One region of the uncultured Psychrobacillus sp. genome, then DNA from elsewhere that is predicted to be linked to it. Evidence: riboswitches for the same ligand, from Rfam matches in the RefSeq annotation. Region 1 holds a riboswitch; the other holds the start of a gene.

Evidence for each region. A riboswitch is a leader RNA that binds a small molecule or an ion and turns the genes downstream of it on or off. The one in region 1 is predicted to bind S-adenosylmethionine.
Region 2: linked by a shared signal. The riboswitch ahead of Q0371_RS00415 (5-methyltetrahydropteroyltriglutamate--homocysteine S-methyltransferase) and the one ahead of Q0371_RS12905 (MetQ/NlpA family ABC transporter substrate-binding protein) in region 1 are both predicted to bind S-adenosylmethionine.

Annotation. Positions count from the first base shown of each region.
Region 1 covers NZ_CALIED010000066.1:77,973-94,631, reverse strand. The annotation lists gene Q0371_RS12935 (DUF1273 domain-containing protein) at 1-1, opposite strand, end outside; gene Q0371_RS12930 (YuzF family protein) at 94-321, shown strand; gene Q0371_RS12925 (manganese catalase family protein) at 334-1,227, shown strand; gene Q0371_RS12920 (alpha-hydroxy-acid oxidizing protein) at 1,484-2,626, opposite strand; gene Q0371_RS12915 (methionine ABC transporter permease) at 2,687-3,358, opposite strand; gene Q0371_RS12910 (ATP-binding cassette domain-containing protein) at 3,355-4,374, opposite strand; gene Q0371_RS12905 (MetQ/NlpA family ABC transporter substrate-binding protein) at 4,557-5,366, opposite strand; SAM riboswitch class I at 5,460-5,573, opposite strand; gene Q0371_RS12900 (hypothetical protein) at 5,899-6,552, opposite strand; gene Q0371_RS12895 (pyridoxal phosphate-dependent aminotransferase) at 6,821-7,984, opposite strand; gene Q0371_RS12890 (carbon-nitrogen family hydrolase) at 8,070-8,849, shown strand; gene Q0371_RS12885 (PaaI family thioesterase) at 8,931-9,407, shown strand; gene Q0371_RS12880 (hypothetical protein) at 9,625-9,834, shown strand; gene Q0371_RS12875 (hypothetical protein) at 10,082-10,750, shown strand; gene Q0371_RS12870 (sugar O-acetyltransferase) at 10,943-11,503, shown strand; gene Q0371_RS12865 (MFS transporter) at 11,611-12,888, opposite strand; gene Q0371_RS12860 (hypothetical protein) at 13,017-13,292, opposite strand; gene Q0371_RS12855 (hypothetical protein) at 13,538-14,002, shown strand; gene pepF (oligoendopeptidase F) at 14,117-15,928, opposite strand; gene Q0371_RS12845 (ABC transporter substrate-binding protein) at 16,404-16,659, shown strand, end outside.
Region 2 covers NZ_CALIED010000006.1:2,785-19,443, forward strand. The annotation lists gene Q0371_RS00370 (hypothetical protein) at 1-15, opposite strand, end outside; gene Q0371_RS00375 (sigma-70 family RNA polymerase sigma factor) at 8-523, opposite strand; gene Q0371_RS00380 (hypothetical protein) at 1,015-1,278, shown strand; gene Q0371_RS00385 (hypothetical protein) at 1,296-1,418, shown strand; gene Q0371_RS00390 (hypothetical protein) at 1,454-1,636, shown strand; gene Q0371_RS00395 (ABC transporter substrate-binding protein) at 1,814-3,628, opposite strand; gene Q0371_RS00400 (ABC transporter permease) at 3,656-5,146, opposite strand; gene Q0371_RS00405 (ABC transporter permease subunit) at 5,162-6,586, opposite strand; gene Q0371_RS00410 (ABC transporter ATP-binding protein) at 6,828-8,564, shown strand; SAM riboswitch class I at 8,637-8,739, shown strand; gene Q0371_RS00415 (5-methyltetrahydropteroyltriglutamate--homocysteine S-methyltransferase) at 8,855-9,961, shown strand; gene Q0371_RS00420 (hypothetical protein) at 10,062-10,361, shown strand; gene Q0371_RS00425 (DUF6019 family protein) at 10,500-10,682, opposite strand; gene Q0371_RS00430 (DUF3169 family protein) at 10,697-11,395, opposite strand; gene Q0371_RS00435 (helix-turn-helix transcriptional regulator) at 11,395-11,595, opposite strand; gene Q0371_RS00440 (HAD family hydrolase) at 11,702-12,451, opposite strand; gene Q0371_RS00445 (Crp/Fnr family transcriptional regulator) at 12,533-13,225, shown strand; gene Q0371_RS00450 (DUF3147 family protein) at 13,252-13,599, opposite strand; gene Q0371_RS00455 (MarR family winged helix-turn-helix transcriptional regulator) at 13,587-14,006, opposite strand; gene Q0371_RS00460 (AEC family transporter) at 14,229-15,134, shown strand; gene Q0371_RS00465 (hypothetical protein) at 15,366-15,584, shown strand; gene Q0371_RS00470 (spore coat protein CotJB) at 15,581-15,847, shown strand; gene Q0371_RS00475 (manganese catalase family protein) at 15,861-16,430, shown strand; gene Q0371_RS00480 (polysaccharide deacetylase family protein) at 16,648-16,659, shown strand, end outside.

The DNA of each region.
Region 1 (16,659 bases):
TTTTCTCTTCCTTTTCTTAAGTTATTGAGTAATGTGACCATATACTACATTTTCTCATAAACTAATATGAATGCAAAGAAGGGATGATGGAAGTTGAATGAAAGAAGTAGCGTGGAGTTTGTAAGTCCATTTGATGGTTATGTATTCCAAGCAGCAGAAAGTTTAATAGGCACTAATATTGCAGTGCAAACGACTAAAAATATCCTTCAAGGAAAATTGACAGCAGTCGCTCCAGATCATCTTGTCGTAAATGTAGGTGGAGTTCCTTTTTATGTACGTATACAAGCTATCGTTTGGATTTCTCCGAACATATCTAAATGAAAGGATGGTTGATTGTTTAATAGAGTAGATAAATTGTTGATTGAATTGCCCAATTTAGAATATGGAGATGCAAATGCGGCTTCCGCTGTGCAGGAGCTCTTAGGTGGAAAATTTGGTGAAATGTCGACACTTAACAACTATATGTATCAATCCTTTAACTTTCGTGGCAAAACTAAGCTAAAACCATTCTATGATTTGGTAGCCAGTATAACAGCGGAGGAATTTGGTCATGTGGAGCTCGTCTCCAATACGATAAATCTATTATATAAAGGAACTAGCTTCAGTGGAGAACCAGATGTGGCACCACTACAAGATGCCAAAAATATGCGAAACACTTATGCTTTTATAGCCAATGCTCAAACCTCCTTAGCCGGAGATTCCATGGGGAATCCTTGGAGAGGAGATTATGTATTTTCGAGTGGTAACCTAGTATTAGATCTTTTGCATAATTTCTTTTTGGAATGTGGTGCAAGAACCCATAAAATGAGAGTATATGAAATGACTGATCACCCAACTGCTAGGGAAATGATCGGATATTTATTAGTTCGCGGAGGGACGCATATTATCGCTTATGCAAAAGCCCTTGAAATAGCTACAGGTGTAGATGTAACTAAAATGTTGCCAATCCCTAACCTTAATAATCGTGCGTTTGATCAGGCACGAAAATACGAGGATTTAGGATATGGGAATGTACTTTTTACATGGAACAACGTAGGCGATTATAAAGACATTGATAAAATCTGGAAGGGTAAGAATCCTACAAGTGGGGACCAATTAATTGTGAAGGAAGGTAGTCCTAAAGGCTATAAAATTCCTGAATTAGAATCTCTCCCGGAAGAATTCGCTCCTGGTATCGGTCCAGAGGAATTCCAAGCCATTGCCAAACGATTAATGTCTAAAATGTAAACTGACATACAGTTAGGGAATAAGGATGCTTCAGAAAAACAAATGGCTAAAGGGTGTCATACATTGTATCGGCATTCTACCTTGAGCATACCGGTATGTCGAACAAAACTGGAACAAACATTATATAAAAATAAATAAATACTAATTTTTTCCTAAATGTGTTTGTACCATGTACCGATCATTTGATAGACACAAAAACCCCCATTTTCATAGAACGGGGGTTTTCATTATTTGTTTGATTGTTCATCTAATCTCGTTATTCTTTCGTAACCATCATGTGCTGGAGCTCTTTCATATTACGAACACCAGCCAAGGAGATAGAAACCTTTGTCTCTTGCAGGAGATTCTCTAGGACTCTTTCTACACCTAGTTGTCCTCCAGCAGCTAGCCCCCAAACGAAGGGGCGACCGATACATACAGCAGAGGCACCAAGAGCTAGAGCCTTTACAGCATCAGAGCCTCGTCTAATACCACTGTCAAATAAAACAGGAATTCTTCCATCAATAGCTTCTACAATACCAGGAAGTGCATCAATACTGGCAATAACGCCATCCAGTTGCCGTCCACCGTGGTTAGAGACAATGATGCCGTCTATTCCTTGTTCAACTGCTAGCTTGGCATCCTCTGGATGGAGGAGCCCTTTAATCAAAATTGGGAGGGAAACGTGGTTCCTTAGCTCAGCAATATCATTCCAGTTCAAGGTAGGATGATATATATTCTCCAAAATACTATCAACGATAACCTCCTGAGAATGCTCTGGTAAAGCAGCCATAAAAACAGGGTCTGAAGCATAATTACCTTGGCCAAAGCCGCGCTTTAAAGGAGAGAACTGGTTGCGAATATCTTCTTCTCGCCAACCGAGCATAACTGTGTCTACTGTCAGGACAATTGCTTCATAGCCGGCAGCTTCTGCACGTTTAGCCATACTAAACGCTATCTCTTTGTTAGATGACCAGTAGAGCTGGAACCATTTTGAGCTTCCGGGAGTTGCGGCAGCAATCTCTTCAATAGAAAAACTTGACACAGTACTTTGTATGTAAGGAAACTCATAATTAGCTGCAGCCTTTGCCACAGCAATTTCTCCATCTTCATGTGCAATTTTATTTACTCCAACTGGAGCGATGAAGAGGGGGTGAGGATAGGTTTTACCAAGTATTGTTACTTCGGTATTTAGGGTAGATACATCATTTAAAAATCGTGGAACGATTGAGTACTTCGAAAAACTATTTATATTTTTTCGATAGGTTTCTTCTCCACCAGCAGATGATCGAATATAACCAAAGGGACCAGCCTCTAATGTTTCTTTTGCAGCCTTCTCTAATTCGTTAAAGTCAATTGGATACTGTTCATTATTATCTATATTGCCTAATAGTAGGTCATTGTTTTTAGCGTTACTCAACGTATTCACCTCTCATGGAGTACTAGTTTAAAACTTTCTTTATACGAATGGATTTAATAATTAGTCCTTTTTTAATCTTGCAGCTAATCGGTTGCCGAGAGACTGAATGCCTTGAACTAAAATAATTAAGATCACAACTATGACATACATAACGTCCGTTTCATAACGTAAATGTCCATAACGATAAGCTAAATCTCCTAAACCACCAGCACCGACCATGCCAGCCATAGCAGTTGCTCCTATTAATCCAACCGTTGCAATTGTTAATCCTAATATGATAGATGGTCGTGCCTCTCGCAGCAGCACATGCCATATAATGAACCGTGTTTTGATCCCCATGGCTGTATAAGCTTCAATTACTCCATTTTGAACTTCCAAAAGGGCGGACTCCATCAGACGGGCGATGTAGGGCGCAGTATAAATAACTAGCGGAACGATAACACCTTTCACACCGATGGTCGTACCTACAAGGAATTTCGTAAATGGTAGGATAAAAAATAATAGAATGATAAATGGTATAGAACGAATAACATTTATGAGAAGGTTACTTAACTGGTATACGATTGCATTTTGTAATGCTTGCCCAGGTCTCGTTAAAACAATTAGTATACCTAAGGGAATACCGATTAGGATGGAGATTAATAAAGAAATCCCTACCATTTGGAAAGTTTCTATGGTGGCTTTTCCGATTAATGGGAGCCATTGATTGGTAAATTGTTCAATTCCACTCATGAGTGCACCTCCAAGTTTTCTGTTTCAACACCGCGTTCGTTTAGAAATTGGATTGCAGACTGAACTTGGTCCGGGTCTCCGACTAAATGGATGACAATATTACCCACAATCCCATTTTTCAACTCGATGATATTGGCGGTTAATATATTAGGCTGGACTTCAAATCTTTGGCTAACCTCTGCTAATAAGGGCTTACCAGTGCTCTCTCCAACGAAAGTTAAACGTGTAACAGCACCTGTTACATGGAGCTGAGAAATTAGAGACGGGGATAGATTTCGTTGACTGATTGTGCTTAAAAACTTCTTTGTAGTTGGATGCTTTGGCTTTGTAAAAAGGTTAATCGCAGTGTTTGCTTCTACAACTTCTCCTTTTTCCATTACATACACATGATCACATATTTTTTGAATGACATTCATCTCATGAGTGATTAGTAGAATAGTGATACCCAGCTCTTTATTTATTTTTAATAGCAAATCCAAAATGGAATCAGTAGTTTCAGGATCCAATGCACTTGTTGCTTCATCGCTTAATAGTACTTCGGGTTCCTGTGCAAGGGCTCTAGCTATTGCGACGCGTTGTTTTTGCCCTCCTGAAAGCTGGTTTGGATAGCTTTTATACTTATCAGATAAACCAACTATTTCTAAGTACTTTTCTACTCTACTTTTTACTTCTGTTTTATCATAGCCGAGTAGCTTTAATGGAATGGCAATATTATCATAAACAGTTGCTGTTTTTAGAAGGTTAAATCCTTGAAAGATCATTCCTATTTTATTTCGTACCATACGTAGCTTCGCTGGGGGGAGGGGGGTAATGTTATTGCCGTTTATGTATACTTTTCCGGATGTTGGTTTCTCTAAGAGATTAACACAGCGAATGAGCGTGCTTTTCCCTGCACCGCTATAGCCTATAACCCCATGAATTTCACCTTTTTTTACGTGTATGCTTACATTATTTACAGCCTTTACCGTACTACTTTTACTGTTGAATTCTTTGGTAATATTTTCTAAAACTATCATGAATGATCTTCCTTTCTAAAGAAACGCCGGCAGAGCTATACGCTTGCGTTTTTCTTGATGTCTAGCTTCGGCGCCTTGCCCCTCGGGGTCAAATGGGAAAATACTCTGGTGGCTGTGGACCTGCCTCCTCGCATTTTCCCATTTGCCTGTCGATTAGAGATAGGCGCCTACGCTTTTCTAATTTACCAACCTGCTAGTGCGGAGCCTTGGAATTCTTCTTCAATAAATTCTCTAACTTCGTCGGAATGGTATGCTTTAATGAATTTTTGGATGGCAGGATCATTTTCGTTTTCCTTACGAACAACAATATGGTTAACGTATGGGGAATCAGCTGACTCTAACAAAATTGATTCTTCTCCAGGGTTAATACCAGCTTCTAAAGCATAATTGGAATTGATTGCTGCAGCATCGACCTCACTAAGCTGTTTTACTATTTGCGCTGCCTCTAATTCAACGAATTCAAGGTTTTTAGGGTTTTCTTCAATGTCATGAATAGAAGCATTTCCTTTTTTACCTTCTTTCACTTTGATAAAACCATTTACTTCTAATATGTCTAAAGCTCGTGCACCTTGTGTTGGATCATTCGGTAGTCCAAAGGTAGCTCCATCTGGCAGTTCATCGAAGGATGTATACTTTTCAGAATAAACGCCCATTGGAAGTAAAATAGTCTCAGCGACTGGTACTAGCTCTGTATCATTATTTTCGTTAAATGAGTCAAGAAAAGGTAGAGTTTGATAACTGTTTGCGTCCAAGCTTCCTTCATCAAGGGCAGTGTTTGGAAGTATGAAATCTGAAAAAGCCTTAATCTCAATTTCTAGTCCATCACGTGCTGCAATTTCAGCAACAACCTCAGTAACTTGTTCATGTGGACCTGACGTAACGCCAACAACTAATTTATTTTCATCTAATGGTCCTGATGTAGCATCATCACCACAAGCCGAGAGCAACCCTGTTAATAAAACTCCTGATAACACTAAGCTAAATTTTTTCATTGTAATTCCTCCTGAATATGTATTAATAAAAACGAATAAATATAAAAGCCTCTCTTTCAAAAGAAAGAGAGGCACACAAATATGTATTGTCCTCTCTTATCTTCCAAAACAAAATGTTTTGCAGGATTTAGCACCTTTCTATACTTTTTTAGTATAGATGGTTGCCGAGCTTCAACGGGCCAGTCCCTCAGCTACTCTTGATAAGAGATAATAATCTATTAAGTTTTTCGTTTTTACTATAGAAAGAATTTACTACACTGCTCTATTGAAGTCAATAGATATTTTTATATTTTTATAATTGTTTAGAAAAATTCAAATAGAATATTATATAAATAATTATACAAAAGTGATTTATGTGGAAATACTAAGATGGGAGCATTTAAAAGGTTTACATTTAGCTTTACGCTTTATTTTCATGGTTATGTTAAAGGTAAGGGGTGATTTAAAATTCATATAAAAAGTGAGCTGGAAATGTATCTCCAAGCTCACTTTTTATGTGCATTTTTTTACTAAAGCCCCTTCGGTGACTATTTTAATTCAGTAATGCAAGTTTTGCTCTAGATGGAGTTTCATACTTTACAGTAACTCCATTTAACATGGTATTGTTTTGTACAATATAATACCCACCACCTAGACCATACATGGGAACATATCCATCAAGTGGTTGTTTAGCTGAATACACTCGGAATTCTTCGTTAGGCATTAATTGTCGGATAGGTTCAAGACCAGGTTCGCCACCATCAACACTATTAATTACTTTAAATAAAGTAGTTTCCTTAAGGATTGTAACCTTTCCGATTTGACCTGCTTTAAGTTCCGTTTTTCCCCACATAACTTTTGTAGAAGAATCTACTAATAATGCAAGTTTTGCTTTAGAAGGCGTTTCATACTTTAAAGCACTGTACATATTGACAAACAATCCGTCCCCTAGACCGTATTCTCCTCCGTATATATCTGTACGGAATGTATAGACACGATACTCTCCACCTGCTGGTAACACTTTTCCTCTAGAGCCATCCGCCTTATATGTTGCCACATCTGCGTAAAGTGTTACTTTACCAATCTGACCTTTTTTTAATTCCGTTTTCCCCCACATAACTTGTGTTGATGAAGCTTCTGATGTGATAGTGAAGGAAAATATCGCTACTAAAGTAAATACAATCGCTATAAAAATATTTTTTTTCATTTTTTACCTCCTACAATAATTAACCAATTGTAACATAAATTACATTCATATTTTGAAATAAATTAATATATAGGCTTTGAGTTCATTAAACTAGCCTCGAGCGTTAGTTTAAATACATTCTTTCACAAACTTTTTAATACCATTTTACATAAGTCTACCTTTGCCTTTAACATAGCCATTTTCATTTTAAATAACTTTTGCAAGAAGTTTTAAGTAAACTTTCAAAATAAAATACTGGTTATTTTAAAAACAGAAACTGATTTACTTGTTAAAAAAGCTGTAGCTTTTCTATTCTTTCTACAGCTTCGACGAGTCGATCCTCATCAACTAATAACCCCACCCGTACATAACCTTCTCCATGCTTACCGAAGCCGTTTCCAGCAGCGACTGCAACATCAGCTTTTTCTAAAAGAAGGTCTGCAAATTCCTCGCTAGTATAGCCATTTGGAACTGGAAGCCAAGCGAAGAAAGAGCCTTCTGGAGCTTTTACGTTCCAACCAATTTTTCTACATGCCTCTATGAAAATGTTTCTTCTTTTTTCATAAAGTGCTACTAATTCGTCTACACATTCTTGAGAGCCATTTAATGCTTCGGCTGCTGCAGACTGAACCGCAGGAAAGAGACTGACAAAGAGATGGTCTTGTATAATATTGATAGCTTCAATGATTTTAGAATTACCGACTGCAAAACCTACACGCCATCCAGCCATATTGTAGGTTTTAGAGAGTGTATACATTTCAATACCGATTTCCTTTGCGCCTTTTGCTTCTAAAAAGCTAACTGGTTTCTTTCCATCAAACCCAATACCTCCATACGCAAAGTCATGTACAACGGCTATACCATTTTCCTTCGCTAAATCTACCGTTTCTTGAAAAAATTCTGAAGTGGCAGAAGCTCCAGTTGGGTTATTAGGATAATTCAAATACATCAGTTTCGCAGCTTCTTTTTGTTCTGTAGAAAGCTGCTCGTAATCTGGAAGAAAACCATTTTCCTCTAATAGTGGCATTGTTTCAAATTGTACATTGGCTAGCCCAATACCTGATAAGTAATCTGGATAACCAGGGTCTGGAAGAAGCATTAACTCGTTATCATTCATCAAAGCTAAAGGTAGTTCAACCAAACCAATTTTAGTTCCAAATAAAATAGCGACTTCTGTATTAGGATCCAAATTTACGTTGTATTCGCGTGCATAAAAATCTACTGCTGCTTGCTTCAACTCATTTATTCCTCTGAATGGAGAATATTTGTGAGATTGAGGGTTTTTAGCAGCACTTGATAATGCTTTTACAATATGATCCGGTGTAGGCTGGTCGGGATTACCTTGTCCAAGATTTATTACATCTCTTCCTTCTGCCACAGCCTTTGCAACTTTTTGTACTAATGTTGCAAAAAACTGGGGAGGAAGATTTTTTAAACGATCAGAAAATTCCATGGGCAATACCTCTTTTTCTAAATAGTTGCATATATTAGTCAAATCTTATAACCTTTTTAGTATTATGTCTAGAGGTGGTGTCGGTATGAAAATTGCTTGTGTTCAGTTAGATATAGCATTTGGTAATCCTAAAGAAAATTTTGAAAACGTTGAAAAGAAGATTAGAGAGGCTGCAAAGCAGGGGGCTAAGTTAGTCATTTTACCGGAAATGTGGAACACGGGATATGATTTGACTAGATTAGAAGAGATAGCTGATAAAGAGGGGAACGATACAAAGAAATTATTAACCAAGCTAGCGACGGAATTACATATTCACATTATTGGTGGCTCTGTCTCTACAAAGAAGGATTCCCATTTCTATAATACGATGTATATTGTAAATGATTCTGGAGATATCATAACTGAGTATGATAAGGCCCACTTATTTAAGCTAATGGATGAACATTTGTATTTAAAAGCAGGAAACGAAAAAAACTTATTCGAAATCGATAATATAACGATGGCAGGGGTTATATGCTATGATCTTCGCTTTCCTGAATGGTTTCGTGCCCACTCTTTACTAGGAGCTAAAGTAATATTTGTGCCTGCTCAATGGCCTGCTGCACGGATTGATCATTGGAAAATTCTTCTGCAGGCAAGAGCAATCGAAAATCAATGCTATATAGTGGCAGTAAATCGAGTAGGAAAAGACCCGAACAATGAATTTAATGGTAACTCGATGGTGATTGCCCCTTGGGGAGAAATAGTATGGTTAGGTAATGAGGAGGAAACTAACGGTCTAGTAGATATTGATTTAAATCTTGTAGAAGAAGTAAGAGGTAGAATTCCAGTCTTTCAAGATAGGAGAGAATCATTATATAAATAATAATATTTATTTTTGAAAACTCTATATTTAAGTTGACTGATAGTTTGCTTTTTTGTATGGTTTGTTAAAGGGGGAGAAATAATGACAGAACACAAAATTGCTATACAGGATGAGTATCCGGATGATTTTGCTTGGTGTTATGGATGTGGTCGTTTAAATGAAGAGGGGTATCATTTAAAGACATATTGGAATGGAGAGCAAACAGAAACAATTTATCAACCTAGAGAAGAACATACTGCGATTCCAGGCTTTGTATATGGAGGATTAATAGGGGCTTTGGTAGATTGTCACGGAACCGGCTCAGCTTCACTTGCTCTTCACCGAAAAAATGGTTTTGAGCCTGGAAGTGGCGAAGCGCCTCCAAGATTTGTGACAGGCTCTCTTCACGTAGATTTTTTAAAGCCGACTCCTCAAAAGGTTGAGCTTAAGGCTATCGGTACGGTGGAAGAAATACATCCGAAAAAGTGGAAGGTGACTTCTGAGGTGTTTGCTGGAGACGTCCTTTGTGCTAAAGGGGAAGTAATCGCTGTTGTCATGCCTGCTACTTTTGCGAAATAGTAAATATAACAGTTAACACAGGATATTTTTCCTGTGTTTTTATTATTGATTAAAGGAAAATAGTGACTTTCTGCAAAGGTCGGTTACCCATGTTGTAACTGGATATTTATGTTAAAATATTAAAGAGTTTATCAATGTAGAGACTTTAAATGACACGATATAGGTCATTGTTTTTGAGGTAGAGTTGAATGATTTGTAATCTTTAAGGAGGGACAAAATGATAAAATCTGCAAAGGGTCAATTAATACTTTCCACAATAACTGCCACTCTCTTTATTATTGCTTCCTTTTCTTTTATACAATTTAATGATGGTAATAGTTTTTTCTTTGGACCGGTTGTGTTCTACATTTTAATGTTATTAAATGTATTTCATGCGGGATTATTAACGCAAAAATATATTCAATTCAAAAATGACGACACTGATTAAACTACAGATAAATTAAAAATATAATCGTTAATAGGCAGAAACACAATGATGAGCTATAGGTGGAGTTCTCAGCTTTTTATTGCATTTCAGTTCCTTGAAATAGCCTTATGATCCTGTTTTCTAGCTTTTCTTATACATATGATAAACTTTTAGTAATGGAACATAGGATGTTTGTTAAAAACAACTATTAAATTTAAGATTATAACCCCTCTTTTATGGGAAAGAAGTAATGAAGGAGGGGAAACTAATGGATACTATTTTGTACTTATTTTTTACAGCGGCATATATAGGGCTTTTTATTTGGGGATTAATAGGAATAAAGAAAAAAGATGTTTTCAAGTGGACAAGCTTTGTGTATCTTATTATTTTGGCACTCATCTATGATAATGGAATAATTGGTATAGGGAGATGGATCGGTGAAGGTGATTTGCTGGAAACCTTGAATCTCTTACGATTTTGGACGCATGCATTTTTAACTCCATTACTTGTCTTATTTGCGGTTGGTACATTGAAGGAAAGTGGAATAGCATGGGCTAAGAAAAAATGGCTTACGATATCAGCTATTATTTATACATTGATTTTAATAGGTATTGAAATATGGTTGGAAGCGTCTCAGCTTACATTAAAGGCTGAGGAGGAATATGGGGTTCTTAGATATGTCTCTACAGAAGAAGCTTCAGGGCCACCAATTATGATTCTTCTAGTAACACTTGTATTAATCGTGACTAGTGCTATTCTTTGGAAGAAAACAAAATGGCCAGTCTTTTTTATAGGTGCAATCGTTATGACAATTGGTAGTGCGGTTCCTATCAATGTAGAGAGCGGTGCGGTCACGAATGCATTTGAATTGTTCTTATTATTTACGCTTATTTGGACAAAGAGAAGGCTCATAAGAGATAAGCTCCAATCTAAATAAATTCAAATAAATATTTAAAGAAATTAAGACGACTCAATAAATTACTGGGTTGTCTTTTTGAATTTAACTAAACTAATGGCAAGAGAAGTCTAACGATCAATATAGAAAAAATAAGTTGGAACTACCTTAAATATGTTAGGCTTTGGTCAAGAGATATAATGCCAGTTAAGTATAAAGATGAGGAGGATAAAAATGAAATCTGAAAAAGAAAAAATGCTGTCCGGTGAATTGTATAATCCAGCAGATACCGAATTAGTTAGAGACAGGGAAGAGGCAAGGAGAAAGGTAAGAATTTATAATGAGACTATTGAAAGTGAAGGGGAAAAACGCCGTGAACTACTAATGGACTTATTAGGTTCTACAGGGAAATTAGTTTATATGGAGCCAACGATTAGATTTGATTATGGATATAATACCCATGTTGGTGATAACTTTTTTGCGAATTTTGATTGTATCATATTGGATGTTTGTGAAGTTCGCTTCGGGGACAATTGCATGCTTGGACCAAGTGTGCAAATTTATACAGCCACACATCCTCTGCATCCAGGAGAACGTAATTCCGGCAGGGAGTATGGAAAACCTGTAACGATTGGAAATAATGTTTGGATAGGGGGACATGCAGTTATCAATCCAGGAGTCAATATTGGAGATAATGCTATTATTGCAGCTGGTGCTGTCGTTGTAAAAGATGTGCCTGCGAATGTGGTGGTAGGCGGTAATCCGGCAAAAGTAATTAAAGAAATTGAAATATAATGACCTCCTTAGGGGGAAGCAGGAGCATAAAAGTATAGCAAATTTAGAATCTCATACAGAAAGTGAAAAGTGAAATTGCACGTGGCAATTTCACTTTTTGCAAACTATTAGACTGCATCTACTGGAACTGGCTTCGGTGCTTCTTCTGGTTCTGGCACTTGTGTCAATACTATTATTCCGATAATAAATAAGATGATTAAGCTAAATACACCGTAAGAGGAATTCCCTGTAACTTGTGTAGTAAATCCAATTAATAAAGGTCCCATTATGGAAGCAAATTTACCGAAAATATTATAGAACCCAAAAAACTCGTTAGAATTTTCTTTTGGTATTAGCTTGCCGAAATACGATCTACTTAATGCTTGGATCCCACCTTGAGAGGTTGCTACTAGCATAGCTAAAATCCAAAAATCAGTGATAGTCTCTAAGAAAAATGCATACGTACATACAATGGTATAGACGATAATCCCTACATATAACATTTTCTTTTCAGAAAATCTAACCGCCAGCCTACCATATAGAATTGCAAATGGAGCTGCGACTACCTGGGTAACAAATAGAACAATGATTAAATCAGTAGATTTTAAGCCTAGGTCCGTACCATAGGCAGTAGACATTGAAATAATGGTTCCTACACCGTCAATGTAAAAGAAATATGCTATTAAAAATAGAAACAATGCCCGGTACTGACGAATCTCCTTAACCGTCTTTCCAAGTCGTTTAAAACTTTGTGTAATCGGATTTTTTTCTCGCTCGATATAATGAATCTGTTTTACATTTTTAAACATCGGAATAGCGAATATGATCCACCAAGCTGCGGTGATTAGGAAAGCAATGCGGCTTGCTGTGATATCTGAAATAGGAATGATATTATTGCTGGCCAAAAGAATGATGACTATACTGATTAAAAATGGGATAGCACTACCGATATATCCTAGACCGTAACCTCTAGATGATACTCGAGACATTCGCTCGTTCGTAGTGACATCAACAATGAAGCCATCATAGAAAACATTGGCTCCAGTTGCACCAAGAGCAGCAAAAGTATAGCATATTAAAAATAGATACCATTTGTCATAGGGGATAAAGGCAAGCAATGCAGTTGCTGTTACTCCTAAAAAGAAAAAGAAATAGAAAAATTTCTTTTTAAAGCCTTTATAATCGGCGATGGTACCAAGGATTGGTCCGATCATTGCTAATATAAACGTAAAAATCGCAATCGTATAACTAAGGTAAACCGTTGAATCAGCTGTATCAATGCCAGCAGCAGTAGCTGACCCTTTATAAAAAATAGGAAAAATTGCAGTAGTAATTATGATGGAATATGCGGAGCTACCCCAGTCGTAGAGAGCCCAACTATTTTCTTCCTTTGTAAACTTTTTCATCATTTTCCCCCTTCCCGTCTGATAATATTGTACATGATTTGTAACAAAGTTTGTAAAAATTTCTGAAATTTTACAACTCTTTTTTGTTCCATAATGGTGGGAAGAGAGAGGATTCCCCGTGAATAGCTTTATTTCATTTTAATTGAAATTTCGGAAACAACATAGGCTAGAGGGTCATTGCCAAACAACTGTAGTACTTGAATTACGCTTTGAGTGTCTACATCTACAGCATTTATTTCTGTTTCTTCTACTGCTTTTGCTAAAGCTTCATTCGTTGCTTGTTCCGGATAGGCAGTTTGATAAAGTGCAAAAGGGTCTACTTCATGGTTAATACACCATTGTGCAAATAATTGAATCATCATATTCTCATCTTGTTCGTATTGCTCAATCACTTTGTTTTTCATATTTACTCCTTGTTAAGTCATATTTTATGGCTTATTTGATTATATCTTTAAAAAAGTGGTTAGACAGGATTGGTTATTTAATTAGTATAATTATAGCAAAGTTCGTTAAATATAGAAGTAGTTTAAAAGCGGAAGGAGGGTGTATCAACGGTTTGTTGGAATACTACTATAAAACAAGTTGCTAATAGTTAACTATAAATTTATGTATTTTGATAAAAAAATAATAGATTAAGGGGAATGTATTAATGGCAATATTAAAAGACTATACAGAACAACCAACTTGTGAAGTTGAATTAAATATAGAATCAGTAAATGATATGAGCGTAAAATTCAACATTTGTTTCCGTTCTGGTCACAGTTTCCCTGCCGTACATTCAAAATCAATACGCTGTTTAAAAGAAGATTTCCTGGAAATGTTAAGTGATTTAAAACGACTAAATAACACATATTTAAGTATGCTAGAACATAAAGATCCAGGGTTGTGTATTTATCATATTCCTCAGTTTGGTACTTATTACTATCCTAACTATGGATTATTGGTGCCTGAGAAGGAAAGGGATTTACGCTATAGATTAATTTTTGTTTTAGATGCAGGTGAGCTGAATCATCGAATGGCAACAGAATGTGGACCCGCCTTATGTTTAATAGTTAGGATGGAACAAATTAATGAATTTGCTAACAGTTTAATTGCTCAAGTAAATACTGTTTAAGAAATAACTGATACTCACTAATGAAATAATAAGCCCCAGAAATTTTACGAGTGGTAAAATTTCTGGGGCGTTTTAAATTTTTTTGCAGTATCGTTTAGCTTGTTCGTTCTTAACTTACTTGCTGTCAATTTCCTCTGTTAAGCTTTCAAGTTCATCAATAAGTGAACCAATATATGCAATTGTATCTCGGAGTGGTTCATCAGTTGTAATGTCCACACCAGCCATTTTAGCTAATTCTACTGGCGATTTAGTTCCACCAGCCTTTAATACTTCTAACCATTCGTCTACTGCCGGCTGTCCTTCGTTTAGTATACGTTTAGCAACCTGCGTGGAGATGGTTAAACCTGCACTATATGTGTATGGATATAATCCCATATAGTAATGTGGCTGTCTCATCCAAGTAAGCTCTGCTCCATCTGTTATTTCCACAGAATCTCCCCAGAATTCTTCTAAAACCTCTCGCTTGTATGCATTTAAAATTTCAGCATTTACATTTTGCCCTTGATCTACACGCTCATAAACTTTACGTTGATAAGCTGCTTCTAGTAAATGAGTAACAAAGTTATGATAATAGGTTCTAGCAACAATGGAAGATATTACCCAACGTTTAAATTTAGGGTCATCCGAACTTTTCAAAAGATGATTGGCAACTAACATTTCATTCATTGTGGAAGGCGCCTCGATAAAATATAAAGATGGACGAGAATTAAATAGATTTTGTTCTTGGTGTGCAAAATAGAAATGACCCGCATGACCAAGCTCGTGAGCTAGTACAAATACTTCATTCATTCGACTCGACCAGGATATTAAAATGTATGGGTGACTACCATATGGACTAGAACAGAAAGCGCCCGTGGATTTTCCTTCATTTTGTGCAAAGTCTACCCAGCGTTCTTTATAAGAGCGATCAACCATTTCTAAATACTTATCACCCATTACTGATAATGATTCATTAATATACTTCTTGGACTCTTCTATTGTAATAGTCGGCTCATAGTTTGGATCTAGGGCAATCTTTAAATCAGCGAAGGTCATCTTATCTAAGCCATGTACCTTTTGAAGTAATTTTGCATATTTCCTCATATGTGGTGCTAATTCTTTTGTGATTAGATCTATTTGACGGTTATATAAAGATCGATCGACTTCTTGGTCGAACAATAAATATTCAAATACCGAATCGTATCCTCGCAGGTCAGCCGTTGTTTTTTCTTGTTGAAGCGCAATGTCATACGTTTTTGCAGTGGTATGCTGATATTCCTTCAATTTAGATGAAAAAGCTTCAAATGCTGCTCTTCGAAGAACTGTATCTGTTTCAGCTTCCCAATCATTTTCAAAGGAAACGTAGCTTAATGGATATGGTTTTCCGTTTACCTCAAAGTCAGGAAAAGAAATATCCAATAATTTAGTTGTTTCATATAAATTATAAGGCGCATCAAATGTTGGAGAGTAGGCAGCTAATACCTTTTCCACTTCTGGGTGAAGCGTATGTTTCTTTCTTTCTAGTAACTTCACTAAATAGTTTTCGTAAGAAGAATCCAGTTTTGCTGCTTCCTCAAGTAACTCTGTAGGCAATTCTAATAGTTCGCTGTCAACAAAAGATGTTTGGCTAGCAACCTTGCCAGCTAATGAACTAAATTGACCGGCTCTCATTTGAGCTTCCGTATTTGACTGGTCTTCCGTAATCGCTAATCTTGCATAGCTACCTAACAAACTAAATTTCATATAAAGAGACTGATATTCCTCCAAAGCATCAATGATGACATTAGCGCTATCTAATTTCCCTTTATACTTTTCAACGAATACAGGGACATTTTTCTCTATTTCTGCGTAAGCATCTTTATATTCCTTTTCCGAAGCAAATAAATCCTTTAAGTTCCAAGTTTCTTCTATTTTAACCTCTGATCTTTTTGGTAAACTTTGTACCATTCCCATCTCTCCTTAATATTACGGATATCGAACTATAAATAATTATAACGGAACTTAATAGAAAAGTAATTATTTTTCTTATATTCAGATTTATTAAATGGAGCGGCTTTTATGTAGAGCTAAGACAATGAGCATATATACTACTTTTTTTATTAATTGTTCGTGCTTAACTTTTAAAAAGGGATTATGAAATTGACACATTTAAATGATATCAAAGTTAAACTGATCAGTTTTTTGAAGTTAGTATTTCATCATTTTCAATAATAGAATTATGAAAATGATGCCACTTTTTTATTTAATATATTGATATACTAAAGATTATAAAGATTCGAATTAGTCAAATTTTTATAGACTGATTCCTATCTTTGTTTTACAATGTAATTGTATTACGAAAGGATAATTTTGGATGAAGTTAACTATAAGAAAGAGATATTAGTACGCTTTTCAATTTCAAAATTTTCAAACAACAAAGGGGATGCATTTTATGAAAAAATCAAAGTTTGCTTCATTATTCCTAGCCTCGACCCTTCTCATTGGAGTTTTGGCAGGTTGCAATAGTGAAGGCGGTTCAGGGGATGGCGGAGATACGATTAAAATTGGTATTAATCTTGAGCTATCTGGTGGAGTTGCTTCCTACGGACAATCAGAAGACAAAGCAATTGATCTGGCTGTAGAGGAAATTAATGACGATGGTGGTATTGACGGGAAGAAAATCGAACTTGTAAAAGTAG
Region 2 (16,659 bases), on a different contig from region 1:
GATAAATTTATTCATTTAATAGCGCCTCCCATTCTATTCCTTTCAGTCGATTTCTTAATAGGTCTCTTCCACGACTTAACCGAGTTTTTACTGTACTTTCAGGAATGGATAATAAATGTGCTACTTCCGAAATTGTCATTTCATTAAAATAAAAGTGTATGAGAACTTCCCTATGTTTGAAGGGCAGTTCAAGAATTGCATCTCCAATAATGGCTTCTTCATCTTTTTTCACGAATTCGTCCACATATTGTTTGCCTGCTGTTGAGAAGATTTTGCTCTGTATGCGAACTTTCCGATAGGTCCAACTTTTTAAATAGTCTTTGCTTTTATTAACAGTCATCTTCATTAAATAAGCTTTTAGCTCCCCACGTTCTTCATAATAATTCTGATGATAAAATTTGATGAAAACTTCTTGTACAATATCTTCTGCCGCTTGAAGATCCTTTACATAACCATAAGCTAAACGTATTAAAGACTCTGTATTTTGAAACATTAATTCTCTTAGTTCATAAACAGTCAACAAAATCGCAAGCTCCTCTCTCTATATAGTAAACGATTCCCAAACACCCAAAGTTTGAATTTTTCTAAAAATATTTCAAATAGCCGAAGAGGACACGTGGGTCTTTGTATGCTTATATATTTTAAGGAGGATAATAGCTTGATCGAAAAAGATTTGTAAATTTTTAGTCTCCGTAATACAGTTGTATCTTTTAGGACAAAATATAGCTTATCCTATGTGAAAAAAAATAGGATTTAATCGGTGGATATTAGTAGAAAAATAATCAGCAACAAATTGGGATGTGAAGCTACTGAGATACAATCTTGTACATAATATTCAGAAATATGTTGACATTCAGAAATAAACAATGATATCCTCAAGTAGTTAGATATTTAAATTAGAAATGGAGGTACGGAAAATGACTACATTTAAAACTTCAAAAAATAATCGTATATTGATTTCGTGCCCAACAGCTAATTATTATTTTTGTAAATAATTAATACTGACGGCATGTTATGCCGTTTTTTTCTATGAGCCCACGCTTATGTAAAGAAGCGTGGGCTCTTTTTTGTGCATTTTTAATTACTTTGGTGTTTTCACGCATTGCGTGTTGCATATATAAACAAAATAATAAGAAAAGGAGTGCTGGTGATGATGATCATGGAACAGCGAAGAAAGTTATTAAAAAAGGAATCTCTCGAAAGTGGATAGCAATGGTTGGGGAAAGAAAAACCCCAGTCGACAAAAATGATGCTAATAGTTTAATCGGTAAACAATAAATAAAGGAGGAAAAGAAATGATGATATCAAAAAAGAGTGATAAGCAGATTAATAAATTTGTAGATAAAAATAAATTGGAGTTGCCAACACACTATTTAAGTGAAAAGTGGCTAACAGGAATGGTGCTAGCCACACCTTAACAATATAATTGGACTTCTCCTTAAGGAGAAAAATAATGATTTCGATTAATGATATAGAATATGCAAAGCAACGAATGGCTGACTTGGAAAAGGAAGTAAGACAATCTAAATTAGGACATAACTACCTATCTAGAAAAAAGAAAGTCCGAAAACCTTTTTTGAAAAGAGTCTTGAGTTCTTTTACACGCGTAAATTTAAAAGGCTCTGTTAAAAGCTAGAGTTGATTTTTCATGAGCTTAGTTTTTTTTGAAATGTTACGCCTAAACTAACTGTTGCGTTAGTCAAAGACAATATTAAAGGAACATGAGCTAGGAAAAAATATTCTAGCTCAATTTTAAAAATAAAGTTAACAAAAAAGGCATACCCGCTTACACGAGTATGCCTTTTAATATTATTTATTTACCTGCTTTAAAAGCCTCTAAGTACTCATTTACCTTAGCAGCATCTGCCTTAAGCTCGTTACCCGTTTCTACAAGAGGACTTACAGTTGATACTGCTTTTTTCTTGTTTCCTTGGTAATAGTTAATGATTTCATCCTGGTTGATCGAGTACAGAATCGCTTTACGTAAAGATTCGCTTTCTGATACATCACGACCTTTTGTATTAAATAGCAGATAACTTACAGCATTGCTATCGTTTTTCTGAAGAGTTAGCTTGCTATCATCTTCTACTAATTTGTATTTTGTTTCAGGAACTCCATTAAATATATGAATCTCTCCGTTGCGAAGAGCCGATAGCGCGCTATCTGCATCTGCAATGAAACGAACGGTTACGTTTGCAATCTTCGGCTCGTTTTCAGTTCCTTGCATATAAGCTGGGTTTTTTACGAATACTGCCTCATAATCATTTTTGTGGGATAAGATGTAAGGCCCACTAGCATATAACGTATTATTGTAAGAAGCACCTTCCGTTACTGTATTTTGATCCCCGTAAGGAATATCTTTGTTTACATCGAAGGTAGCAACATCGTAAGTGTTGATGCTCTCTACTTGTTTTTTAGACACAATCCCTGCAGATTGATGAGCCAAATAATTTAAAACTTGTGGGAATGGATTAGTCGTTGTAATTTTAACTACTTGGTATTTCCCTTTAGCTGCATCTGCTTGTGTTTTATCTGTCACTAGCTCTGAAATTGCTGTATCCACATTATTTTCTAAAGCTTCCTTCACTGTAATATCACTGCCAGATTGCTTCACATCAAGCTCTGAAAGATCTGATACGATTTCAATCTTTTCCATGCTTTCGTGTAAGCTATATGTGCGATGGTCTGGAACTGATTTGCTGTCTTTTGCACGGTTCATCGAGAATACGACATCCTCTGCCCCTACGCGTTCTCCCGTATCAACTGCTTTTTTATCTGTTACTGCTGCAAAGTTAATATCATCTCTTAGTAAGAAGTAATAATCTTTATTGCCATCTGCGATTGCATGGTTCAATGAAAGAGAACCGTCGGAAACTACTTTATCATCGTCTGTTAAGTTAACTAAACGAACGTACATATTTGTATTTAGTGTATTAATAGAACCATCATTTCCTTTAATAGGATCTAATGAAGTTAAGGATGCCATTCCCTGTTGCATGATCAGTGGTGCAGAATCTCTTTTAGAAGCATCTACAAAGTCAATTGTTTCCCAAGCGATTGCACGAGATTTAGCCAATCTCACAGTATCCGCATTCAATACTTCTTTATTTACTCCTTGCGCTTTAAAAGAATTATATAACGGTGCAATATATGCTTTTTCTAGGACTAAAAGATCCTCGAACTCTTTATATGTTTTTGTGTACTCTTCCGGTGTTTCTGTGCTAGCCTCTTCAATCAGCTCATCGATTTTTTTGTCAGACATAATGCTGTTATCACCGTCTGTTTTAAAAAGCGCACGTACTGCATAGTCGGGGTTACCCGTTACAGTCGTCCAGCTAGATAAAGCTAAATCATAGTTTCCTGCATCTTTTTGCGCAGTGAAGCTACCGTAGTCTGGTTGAATATTTAATTTCACATCGAAGCCATTTTTGATTAACTGGTCACGTACAATATTCATGTCCGCTTCTCCAGTGCTCATCCCTAACAGCTCAATTACTACCTTACCCTGCTCTGTTTTAGAATCAGATTTGTCTGTTGCTTTATCTACGTCTGATTTTGTGTTTACACAACCTGCCAATATTAAAACTAGCGTTAACAATAAAGCCAATAATGCTTTTGTATTCTTCATTACTTTTTCCTCCTTGTTGAGCTTGCTTTAATCCATTCTCGGATCAAATGCATCTCTAAGTCCATCGCCTAAAAAGTTAAAAGATAATACGAGACCTATAATTGCAAGGCCAGGTATAATCGCCAAATAGGAATTAGACTCTAAATAAGTACTACCTATTTTTAAAATATTGCCCCATTCAGGTATATGTGGCTCTACTCCAAGACCTAAGAAGCTCAAGCTACTCGTTGCAATTACTGCTGTACCTATTGTAAGTGTAGCTTTGACAATCATAGGTGCAAGGGAATTTGGAACAATTTGCTTAAAGATGATCGATAGATTGGAAGCCCCTAAAGCTCGGGCAGAATCTACATATTCGTAATTCGAGACCATCATCACATTCGCTCGCATTGTTCGAGCATATGTCGGAATAGAACCAACACTCAAAGCTAGTATAAGATTCGTAGTATTTGCTCCGAATGCTGCAATAATTGCAATGGCAAGTAATATCCCTGGAATTGCGTACAAAATATCAAGCAAACGCATAATGATGTTATCTGTACGTTTGCTGTAATATCCAGCCAATGCTCCTAATGCCCCTCCCACTATGAATGGTATTAACGTAGAAGCAAAGCCTACAATTAGAGAAATTCTCGCCCCGAAGATAATTCGAGAAAATACATCTCTGCCATAATTATCTGTACCGAACGGATATTCCAAGCTTGGCGACTGAAGCAGTGCCTCATAGTTATTCTCTACTGCCATATCATAGTCAAAAGTAAAACGGCTAGACACTGATAACGCGAACATAAGAACGATAAAGAACATTCCTAGTATAGCTGTAGAATTACGAGTGATTTTATCCCACATTGTGTTCCACTTCACTATTCGTGACAGACTGTTACTACGCGTTTTAATGATTAAGCTAACGCCAAGCAGTAAGTTGAAAATATTACCTGTCAACGAAGTGATAATTAATACAATCGCTAAGCCTTGCATCCACCCAGGCGCGCCTTCATCACTGACATACCTAGCTACAGCCACCAAAGTAAACACTTGGATAATTAAAATGACGAGTAAAGCACCCATTGCAGGTAAAAAAGTGTCCGACACATATGGTTTAAAGAGATTTAATGCAGAAATAACTAGAATAAACAGCTGGTTGAAAATCATCCAAATGCTGAATGTGTATTCTGGTGTTTTCTTCTCCTTGATCAAATTAAAACCGAATGATGCTATGAAGATATTACCAGTTAATAGAGCGGTTACTTGGACATAGCCAAGCCTTCTAGTAGCATTTTTTAAATGCCCTAAACTCAAAAGCTCTCGCTTCATTCTCCAGATTATAAAATACTGAATCGCTGTAAAAAATGCATATATAGCTGAAACACTACTAGCAATTGGCTTTAACGTACCCATATCAAAATTAAAGCTATTAAACAATAAAACTATTGTCAGTAGAAGAGATAATACTCCAGCAAAGTTTGCCTGAGTATATTCTCGTGACAGCTTTAGTGCATGTTGTTTTTTAGATACCACTTTTACACCTACTTCTTACAGTTGCTTCATCTTAGATTTTATACGCGGATCAAAAAATGCATATAAAATGTCGATGAGCACGTTCACTAAGGAAATGGTTATTGCAATATAAATAACTCCACCCATAATGGCTGGGATATCGGGTATAAACTGTTTGTCGACAATATAACTCCCAATACCACTAATATTGAATACTTTCTCTGTAACAGCTGCTCCACCTAGCATTCCACCAAACAGTAGTCCGATAACCGTAATGATTGGAATCATTGCATTTCCTATTGCATGCTTCCAAAGCACTTGGCGTTGGTTTAAGCCTTTTGCTTTTGCCGTAATTATATAATCCTCATTTATAATTTCTAAAACGGATGAACGTGTCATTCTCGCTACCGAAGCAGTAAGACCTGTTCCGAGCACAACTACAGGCATAATAATCGACAAATAGTTTTGAGGACTATAGGTTGCTGGAAGCCATTGTAGCTTAATAGAAAAGTTCAAGATGAAGATAAGCCCCTGCCAAAAGTTAGGGATGGACAAGCCGATCAAAGCAATGAACATAAAGGAATAATCTAAGAACGAGTTTTGTCTTGTTGCAGATATGATTCCTACTGGGATCGCGATCACTACAGCCATCACTAAAGAAAAGATAGCAATCATTAGCGTAACTGGAAACTTGTTTGCAATACTTGTTGCGACATCTTCATTTCCCGTAAAGGATGCTCCTAAATCAAATGTTACGATGCCTTTTACCGAGTTCCATAACTGATGTAAATAAGGTAAGTCTAACCCGTGCATTTGGTTGAATGCAGCAATCTGATCCTTCGTTGCACTTTCCCCTAAAAGATTGGCAGCTGGATCAAATGGTGACAAGTATAAAATAGTAAATACTAGAATGGAAACACCCGTTATCACAAAGACACTCATAATAAGTCTCTCAAAAATAAATTTACTGAACGCATTACTATATATACCTAACAAAAGGTACATCAGTAAGCCTGGTATAAATGAAATAATGAGAAATGTTGTATTTTCTAACAGACTTTGAAAATAGGATGTATAAGTAAGAGGCTTCGTGCCTTTTAACTGATGTATTTCTTCCATTTCAGTAGATACAAGCTTTTCTATTCGATCTTCTACTAGTTTATTTACTTCCGCCGTCATTTTTTCTTTATTAATTTTTTCATTAAAAAAGGCATGCTTTCGTTCATATTGTTCCTTATACTCTTCGTACAGTTCCTCTCGCACTCCCCTTGTCTCAAGTGCAGACTTTAAATCACTTTTTAAGGAAGAATGAGGATCCTTCTGTTTTTTTAAGTAAAAGAGTATAAAAGTAATTATATGAACCGGCAAACCAAGTAAAAATAACAAAATACTATAGAAGGAATGATGTTGTAGTCTTCCGTAGGTAAAACTAAATGCGTTGGAAGAAAGTTTTCTTCCCATACTAAATCCCCCCTCTCCATATTGTATAAATCCGAGTGGTATAGTATAGTATAGATTCGAACTACCATTAAGTCAACGCAAATTATTTAGTCTATTTAGAGTAGGGTTAAATGCGCCACTAATGTGCGTGTTTAGTCTTCTTTTTTGTAGAAACCGCTCATATTACTTTAAATATACGCTCTCTAACAACAGAGCATGAATCATAAACAATACGAAGATTTCATTCAGATAGGTGGTTTTCATGGAAACTATTTTAAAAGTAGAGGATTTACAGATTTCCTTTTTAACAAATGACAATGAATTTGAGGCTGTTCGAGGTGTTAGCTTTGAGGTTAAAAAAGGAGAAACATTGGGCATAGTCGGAGAATCTGGAAGTGGAAAAAGCGTCACGGCCCGTTCCATTATGCGCCTTTTACCTTCTCCTCCTTCCTTCATGAAAAATGGTTCCATTGAGTTTTTAGGGGAACAACTCCACACAAAAACAGAGAAGGAAATGGAAGCTATTAGAGGAAGAGATATCAGTATGATTTTTCAGGATCCAATGACCTCTTTAAATCCAACCATTCGTATCGGCGTTCAAATAGCAGAAAGCCTTATTAAGCACCAAAAGCTCTCGAAAAAAGAGGGAAAGGCACAAGCTATTGAGATACTCAAGCTTGTAGGAATTAAAAATAGTGAAGAACGTTATAACCAATATCCGCATGAGTTTTCTGGTGGTATGCGTCAAAGAGTTATGATTGCCATTGCTTTAGCATGTAAGCCTACTCTACTTATTGCAGATGAGCCAACTACTGCGTTAGACGTGACCATTCAAGCTCAAATACTAAATTTAATGAAGGATATGCAGAAGCGCTTTGGGACCTCTATTATTTTAATTACTCATGACCTTGGAGTTGTCGCTGGAATGTGTGACCGTGTAGCTGTGATGAAAAATGGAGAAATCGTTGAAACAGGAACTACCGAAGAAATTTTTGCTAACCCAAAGCATGACTATACGAAAAAACTATTAAATGCCTTACCTCGTTTAGACGAGAAGAAAAAGCCGAAGAAACCTCCTCTTCGTTCTATTGGATTAGAAAATGGAAAGCCACTGCTGGAAGTTAAATCTTTAAAACAGCATTTTCAAGTAAGTCGCGGGAATGTCTTAAAAGCGGTTGACGATATTAGCTTCTTTATAAAGCCCGGGGAAACTCTTGGTCTTGTAGGAGAATCAGGCTCAGGTAAATCTACTACCGGTCGGGCGATTCTTCGATTGCATGAGCCTACAGATGGAGATGTGCTATATCAAGGAATGGCCATTAATCGTTTAAGTAAAAATGAGCTTAAAACGATGCGTCGGCATATGCAAATCATCTTCCAGGACCCCTACTCTTCCTTAAATCCTCGTTTAAAGGTGCTAGACATTATTGGGCAGGCATTAGATATTCATCGTCTGAGCAAAAATGCAGAGGAGAGAAAGAAGCGGGTAGAGGAATTACTAGAATTGGTAGGCTTAGAGCCCTCGCATGCATTACGTTATCCACATGAGTTCTCTGGTGGACAGCGACAACGTATAGGTATCGCTCGAGCACTTGCGGTTGAGCCTGATTTTATCGTCTGTGACGAACCTCTATCGGCTTTAGATGTTTCTATACAAGCACAGATTGTAGAGCTTTTGGAGGATTTACAGCACAGACTAGGCCTGACATACTTATTTATCGCACATGACCTGTCCATGGTAAAACATATAAGTGATCGCGTTGCTGTCATGTATTCTGGAAAAATTGTAGAGCTAGCAGAAAGTGAGGAGCTTTATACTAATCCACAGCATCCGTACACTAAGTCTCTCTTAGCAGCCATTCCAATCCCTGACCCAAAAGTAGAGGCCAAGAAAAAGCGTGTGCTCATGGAAGAGTCTAATGTTACTGACAAGTATCAATTAAAGAATTCTGAGCTGGTTGAGGTATCCGACGGTCACTGGGTAGCTATCCCTAAGTAAGGTAGCCCTTGAAATTGTTTAAAGCCCATGTTAAACTTATTTTTATTATATTTAGATAATTTAATATTTTATTTCTTATCAAGAGAGACGGAGGGATTGGCCCTATGATGTCTCAGCAACCAGCCTTTTAGGTGTGGTGCTAAATCCAATAGACATTAAGTCTTGAAGATAAGAAGAATGACTTCAATATATATTGAGGGTTCTCTTCTTATGAAGCGAGCCCTCTTTTTATTTGATTTTATAGACAGTAGTAATCGCAACATAATATAAATAGAAGGTAGGAATTTAATATGACAAATCAATTACTTGTAAAAGCACCTTTCAAAGCAGATCACGTTGGAAGCTTCCTGAGACCGGAACGTTTAAAGCAAGCAAGGGCTCAATTTGAACAAAAAGATATTTCCCAAGAGCAGCTAACTCAAGTGGAAAATGAAGAGATTATTAAACTCATAGAAAAACAGAAGGAAGCTGGATTACTTTCTATCACAGATGGAGAATTTCGTCGAAAATGGTGGCATTTCGATTTTTTAAGCGGACTAGATGGCGTGGAATTTTATGAAACCGATCAGGGACTCTCCTTTAAAGGGGTGCAAACAAAAGCTCATGGTATTAAGGTGACAGGAAAGATTGGCTTTAGTACCCATTACATGATTGAGCATTTCAAGTTTTTAAAAGAAGCAGCTGGGGATGCTGTTGTAAAATTTACTATTCCTAGTCCGAACATGCTTTATTACCGAGCTGCAATTGAGGAAGGTGTGTATAACAATGATGAGGAATTATTTTCTGACTTAATCACAGCTTATCAAGGGTTTATCCAGGCAATTTACGATGAGGGCTGTCTTTATCTTCAGATTGATGATACTTCATGGGCTACCTCCTTTTCCGAGGAAGGCCTCGCTTCCTTAAAGGACAGGGGGTTATCGCTAGAGCAAGCCTTATCCCTTTCTGCAAGGGCTATTAATGAGTCTATTTCTAAAAGACCAGCCGATATGCTAGTGACCATGCATATTTGTCGGGGAAATTTCCGATCCACTTATATTACAAGCGGAAGCTATGAGTTAGTATCAGAAACTATATTCGGTGGATTACATGTGGATGGTTTATTTTTAGAATTTGACGATGAGCGCTCTGGTGGTTTCGAGCCTTTACGACATGTTAATCGAAAGGATTTAAATATTGTCCTAGGGCTGATTACGTCTAAGCATGGAGACCTAGAGGAAGAAGAATTAGTTAAAGCTCGCATCGAAGATGCTACTAAATATGTACCAAAAGAACAGCTTTGCTTGAGTCCTCAATGTGGATTTTCTTCTACTGAGGAAGGAAACATATTAACTGAAGAGGAACAATGGGCAAAAATTCGCCATGTAGTCCAAATAGCAAAGGATGTCTGGAACTGACTTACCCACATGTGAATAACGTTAGTAGAAATGTTTTTACATTTGCCTGTTAGGGTATCTATTTAAATAAGATATCAGTTCTATATGGGAGGAATGTATGATGAGTAAAGTTTATGAATATACAACAGATGATGTCGTAGAAGAAACCGGTAATTATACGTGTGAGTCTGGTAGTACTAGAACTTTAGAAAAAGGTTCGAAGTTCCCTTCCTGTCCCGACACGGAAGTAGTTACGTATTGGAAACGCTCTGAAAGTCATACCCACAGCTCAGGGCAGGAAGTATTAACATCCGGTCGCTATGTGGATGAAGATGGAGATGAAGCTTTTCTAGAGGCTGGCTCTACTTTTCCAAACTGCCCAAAAGCAGGAACCCCTACTACATGGTCCCATGCAGGATAACTAAGTTGCTGATACTTGTCTTATTTTAGAGACAGGTATCAGTTTTTATTTTAATAAACAAACAGCGAGCAAGTATAAAAGATAAGCCATCATGGCTGCTTGGATTTCTGTGGTGGTGGCATACCGAAATAAGAAATCTTAGTTCTTTAAATCGTCTATGGACCTTTGCACCTTGTCTTCTTGTTCTTGTCGATATTTCCTTCTAGCTTCCTCTGAGACTAACATAGACTCATTAATCCCATTTTTTACTCCCCACTTGATAATAAAATATAAAAGTATAGATAAACCTATTATCCATAAAAGCAATTGTCCCGTTGTCATTTTTAAAATCCCCCTTATTTATTGCGTACAACTACTAAATAGCTTGTGTTCACTACCAGCAAGACTAAGCACATTACTGCTATAGAAAAAATTTGCGATTGCTCGCTAAAGTAAGAAAATGCAACAGCTAAACTAATACCAGTGAGCATAAACAGGTTGAATAATCGATGCGATTTATAAAGTCCTTGTAAGGTCACGTACTTCTCCCCATCATCCATAGAGTCCATAAGCCGTTGCTCATAGTCCTTTGATTGGATGCTCGGAAGGTTTCTTTCTGGATAACTTGTCTTTATAAAATTTGCACTAAACATCGGAATGGTCCAGCTAGCTATGAACAAAAGTATAAAACCAATTTGTAAAATTGTATTGTTTGTCATTAGAATAGAAACTGCAACCGCTAATATAGATAAGACCTGTGAAATATTAGCAGCTATACCCAAATCAGCGACCTTTTTGTATTTGTACTCTTCCATTAAATCCTCTTGTTCCCCATCAAATGTTTGGGAATTAACTATTTTTATCTTCCTTATAAACACAAGACCGATTACTAAAAGAGTTAGAATCATAGCCAAAACAATATATAAAATCAGATTTACAGGATGGTCCCATGCCTCGCGACCCTGATCTTTGCCCATCATGATAGCATAGGTGATCGTAAAACCAGCTACCCCTCCGAGCAGTAAACTAACAATTGTTGTGAACATCTTTTTCATTATTCTTCCTCCCCTATTAAAAAGACATTTTCTACAGGCTCATTAAAAATTCTAGCTATACGTACAGCTATTAATATAGAAGGCATATATTCTTCTCGCTCTATTAAGCTAATAGTTTGCCTAGAAATTTTAGCTAACTTAGCTAGTTCAGTCTGATTGAGTCCATCTCTTGCTCTTAACTCCTTTAAACGGCTTTTCACCATTCCCCGCCTCCTCTTTTCCAATATATACAATTATAGTCATTTTGACAACTATAATTGTCAAAATGACTATAAAAAATGTCAATTGATTCAAATGGGTTTTTGTCTACAATTCTTTTGCAATTTCTTTTAGTTTATTCAAAACAAGCGCTTCCTCATTTGCCACCTGTGCTGTGGCAATCTTAATTAGCTCTTCATAATTTCCAATGCAAACAGAGCTTTGTGCCTGGAGAAACATAGGAATATCATTTGCATCATTTCCGAATGCTATAAATTGCTTACTTAGGACTCCAAGCTTTTGGAGTCCATTCCATTTATCAACACCCAATGGACTTATATCTAAAATTCCTTCCCGGCCATGGTTACAAATTTCTACTGGGAGCTGTTTAAGTTCATGTAATAGGTTTTCTTGATTGTTGCTATGTAAAATGACTACTTTTACTACTTTATTCAACTTATGTAATTCCACTTTTTCAGCTTGTTGTAATGTATCTAAATTCATCCTAATTGGATGGTTTTCGTCTCCTGTATAGGCGTAGTCCCACTCGCTGTCCACTAGGTACTGAGCTTTATATTTTTCTATGAGCTGAATAATTTTTTCCGATGTTTGCTTATCAAAATGAGTACTTGAAATGATTTGTCCCTCCTTGGCTACAAAAGCTCCATTTCCTCCTACCATAGGCAACTGATAGAAATGCCTAGGAAGTATCGGCAGTAAATCTCGGATCGGTCTTGCTGAGGCTAGAATTACCTCATGCCCCTTTTCCAATAATTCTTCCAATGCCTGTACCATCGCATTAGATAAAGGCTTCCCTTGAAAGCATATCGTTCCATCTAAATCAAAAATAAACTTCATTTCATTAACCCCCTCTATAAAATAATCATATCGCTTTGCTATATAATTAAAAAAGGACATATGTCCAAAAAGGAGGAAAAGATGAAAATTATCAAGACCTTAGAAATCATTGATCAGTATTTATCCCAATTTAATATGCAGGAGAAAGTTACGTCTCTCCAAAATCTGTCCTTTCACCTTCGTTCCTATAGTCCCAGTGAAGTTATTCTTAAAGAAGAAGATGAATTGGATGGAATTTATTTTCAAGTAAGTGGTAAGACAAAGGTCACCACTAGCTTAGAAAATGGAAAATCATTATTATTACGCTTTTGTCATCCTCAAGCAATTTTTGGAGATATAGAACTCTTTCAAAAGGTAGAAATACAATCACAGGTGGAAGCAGTAGAAGAAACCTCTTTATTATTTTTAGACAAGCAAACGATAGAATTATATTTAATGGAGGATCCTTTATTTTTAAGGGAATTATCGAAGCATTTAGCCTATAAACTACAAACGTGTACAACAGCTTCTAGAGTAAACTTGTTAGCTACAGTAGAAGCTCGGTTTGCAAGCTACTTATTAACTACTAGAGATAACCATAATCATTTTGGTAGAGAGATAACGACCAACCAAACAGAGGAAATTGCCTCCCTTATTGGAACAACTCAACGGCATTTAAATCGTATAATCCATTCATTCATAAAGAAAAAAATAATTGTAAAAGAAAACAAAACTTTTATAGTATTAGATTGGGGTATATTAGCAGTTCTTTCTAATGGTGTTCGATATGAATGAGGGGCTGGTTTAACACCAGCCTCTCATTAGACGATGTGCTTAATGTAAGTAACCACGGTTTCTTGTATGTATAAGAAGAACAGCCACCCAGCAATCCCTAGCAAAATGGAAACAAAAAGATGCAACGAATTTTGTAATGCCAGATATACAATCAGTAGCATTACAGCGGTGGCTGGGAATCCCCAAAGCACTCCTAAAGCGAACTTGCTCAGCGTAGAGGATTGCTCTCCTTGAACATACAACCAAACAATACTAAGTAAGCTCACTAAAGGCAATGCTGCAATAATACCTCCATAGGTGGGGAATCTCCTCGAAATCTCCGTTACCATAGCTATGATAATAGCGGATATAATAACCTTCATTAAAATGTACATTTTTTTGCTACCTCACTTAAGGTTTGAAATGCTTTTTCAATTATTATTTTTTCTTCCTGCGATAGTTGATCTAAGACTTTCGATAATTTTTGATCATCCAGACTTGTGTTTCGATATAAAACATCGGATCCTAATCCGGTCAATCGAAGAATAACTCTTCTCTGGTCCTCTCCACTTCTCTCTTTAACTATGTAATTTTTCTCAATTAGCCTTTTGACATGCTCGGAGGCCGTGTTATGTGAAATCTTTAAAACCTTTGCTACCTCATTAATTCCAGCGTCCGAATGTTTATCCAGAAGTTGAAGTATTCGTACTGCTTGATGAGTTATTTTATCCACATGTGGATAATGTAAATAAAAATAAATGTCAGTCCAATATTCATTTAGTTGATTTGATTGTATACTCATTTTTTATCCCCCGTTTTTATATCGTATAATACGATATAATTTTAACATAACCATAAAACTATTTCAGAAAAAAGATTCCACAAATGATATAGTTATATATATTACGGATACCGGACTAGTTTTTTGTTTTTTTGTCTTTGTTTTTGTTTTGTTTCTGTTTTGTTTATGTTACAAGTGCCTGGCACCTGTAATATTTGAGAAATGGTTAAGGGGTGGGTTTGGATGGATTTATTGCTGATTATTTTGCCGGTTTTTATTATCTTTTTTATTGGTTTTATAGGACAGAGGTTGATAGGGTTTGATATTAAATCTATTTCTTCAGCTGCGCTTTATCTTATGTCTCCTTTCTTAGCTTTTCGTACGTTTTATACGCATGAGTTGTCGATTGATTATGTATATATTCTAGGAGCATGTCTCTTTTTAACCTTTTGCTTATTGGGAGTCGTGTGGCTTTCTTCGCTTTTTATGCAGACTACTCGTCCTCAGTTAGCAGCATTAATTTTAGGGAGTGTTTTTCCTAATAGCGGGAACTACGGGGCACCAGTTGTTCTCTTTGCTTTAGGGGCTGTTGGATTTGATTATGCTGTTGTGATAATGGTTTTCCACGGTTTGATCATGAACACCATTGGAATCTTTTTTGCCTCTTTAGGTGGAGAGGAGAAAGCTACCTGGCAGCAAGCTGTACATAAGGTTTTAAGAATGCCATTAGTTTATGCATCCTTACTGGGAGTTCTCCTTCAAGTGCTAAATGTGACTGTTCCTCAGTCAGTAATGGAAGGTGTGGGACTAGCTGCAGATGCTTCTATTCCGACCGTCATGCTTGTGCTCGGTATGCAATTGGCAGTGATTTCAAGGAAAAAAGTTGCATATCGATTTGTTACGACAGCAACGGTTGTTCGAATGTTTGTTTCACCTTTACTAGCAGCAGCCATTATGTTTTTTCTACCGGTAAATGACTTACTTAAAACAGTCTTTATCATTCAAGCTGCCATGCCAACAGCTGCAAACACCACGATGCTTTCTTTACAATTTGGAACTGAACCAGATTTAGTATCCTTTACAACCTTTATAACTACTATTCTCAGTATCCTTACTATTCCATTCGTTTTGTTTTTTCTAGGAATTTAAATTCTAAAGCTTTTCTAAAGCCCGTTTACCGACATCCTTTCTTAGGTGGTCTTTTTTTGTAAAAGTATTTAAAGAATCGAGAATGTTACAGGTGCCAGGCACCTGTAACATTTTTTATATCCCTTGCCTTGCCGAGACGCTGCAGTGGTTATTAAAAATTGTTTTTTGGGTTGTCCTTCTAGTCTTATTATATTTTTTTTTACATAGGTTGGTTTGAAGGAGTGATTAAAGATGGAAAATTGGCAGTTTCGGGGTAGTTATAAGCCATACGTTTCTCCACGGGATCCTTGCCCCCCTATTTTAGTTAGAAAGTTTGTGCTTCCTCCACAGCTATTTACTAATTTTCAACAACCTGGATTACCGCAAAATACACCAGCAGATGCATTAATGCAAGGCTCTTTATGGCCACAGTTTGTCGATGGATTTTATAGGGAGGAGGGAATATCATGACATCAAGCGATCACCAATGGAATCTATTAAAACAAGTCCAGCAAATGGATTTTGTTGTCGTAGAGCTGACTCTCTACACCGATACACATCCAGATGATTTAGATGCTTTGGAGCAATGGCGTATGGCTATAAAAAATGCAGCTGCAGTAAGGAAGAAATATGAAGCTCAGTATGGTCCGCTTTCATTAATGACTACTCCCTCCAAGCAAGCATTAGATGTTGGCTGGCGCTGGAACTCTACTCCATGGCCATGGCAAATTTGAAAGGAGAAAACTAATGTGGGTTTATGAGAAAAAGCTGCTTTATCCTGTAGAAGTTACGACATGCAACCCAATGCTTGCTAGATATCTTATGGAACAGTACGGTGGAGCCGATGGAGAGCTCGCAGCTGCTTTGCGCTATATGAACCAGCGATACACGGTTCCTGATAAAGTAATTGGAATTCTTACCGACATTTCAACAGAAGAGTTTTCTCACCTAGAAATGCTTGCTACTATGATTTATAAATTAACAAAGGATGCAACTCCTGAGCAATTAGAAAAAGCTGGCCTTGGACCTCATTTTGTTAATCATGGGCACTCTTTATTCTATGAAAATGCTGGTGGTGTTCCTTTTACCGCTACTTACATTCAATCAAAAGGTGATCCAATTGCAGACTTATATGAGGATATTGCCGCAGAAGAAAAAGCACGCGCGACATACCAATGGTTAATCGACATTTGTGATGATCCAGGTGTAAGTGATGCACTTCGTTTCCTTAGAGAAAGGGAAAATATTCACTCCTTAAGATTTAGAGAATCGGTGGAATTACTTATAGAAGATAGAGATCAGAAAAAAATATTCTAAATAGAAATGCTTGGTGACTAGTCAAATCTAGTTCCCAAGCATTTTTTTAGATTGCGGAATGATTACAGGAGCCAGGCACCTGTAATCATTCTGTAATCATCGCGCCAGTAGTCATCTTGCATTTAATGGGAGTGTTTGGTCTGGTATATTCTTATTTGCTAGGGCAACAATAACTTAAATAATACTTCCGCCAAATATGCTACAAGGAGGAATATAAATGAAGTCACTT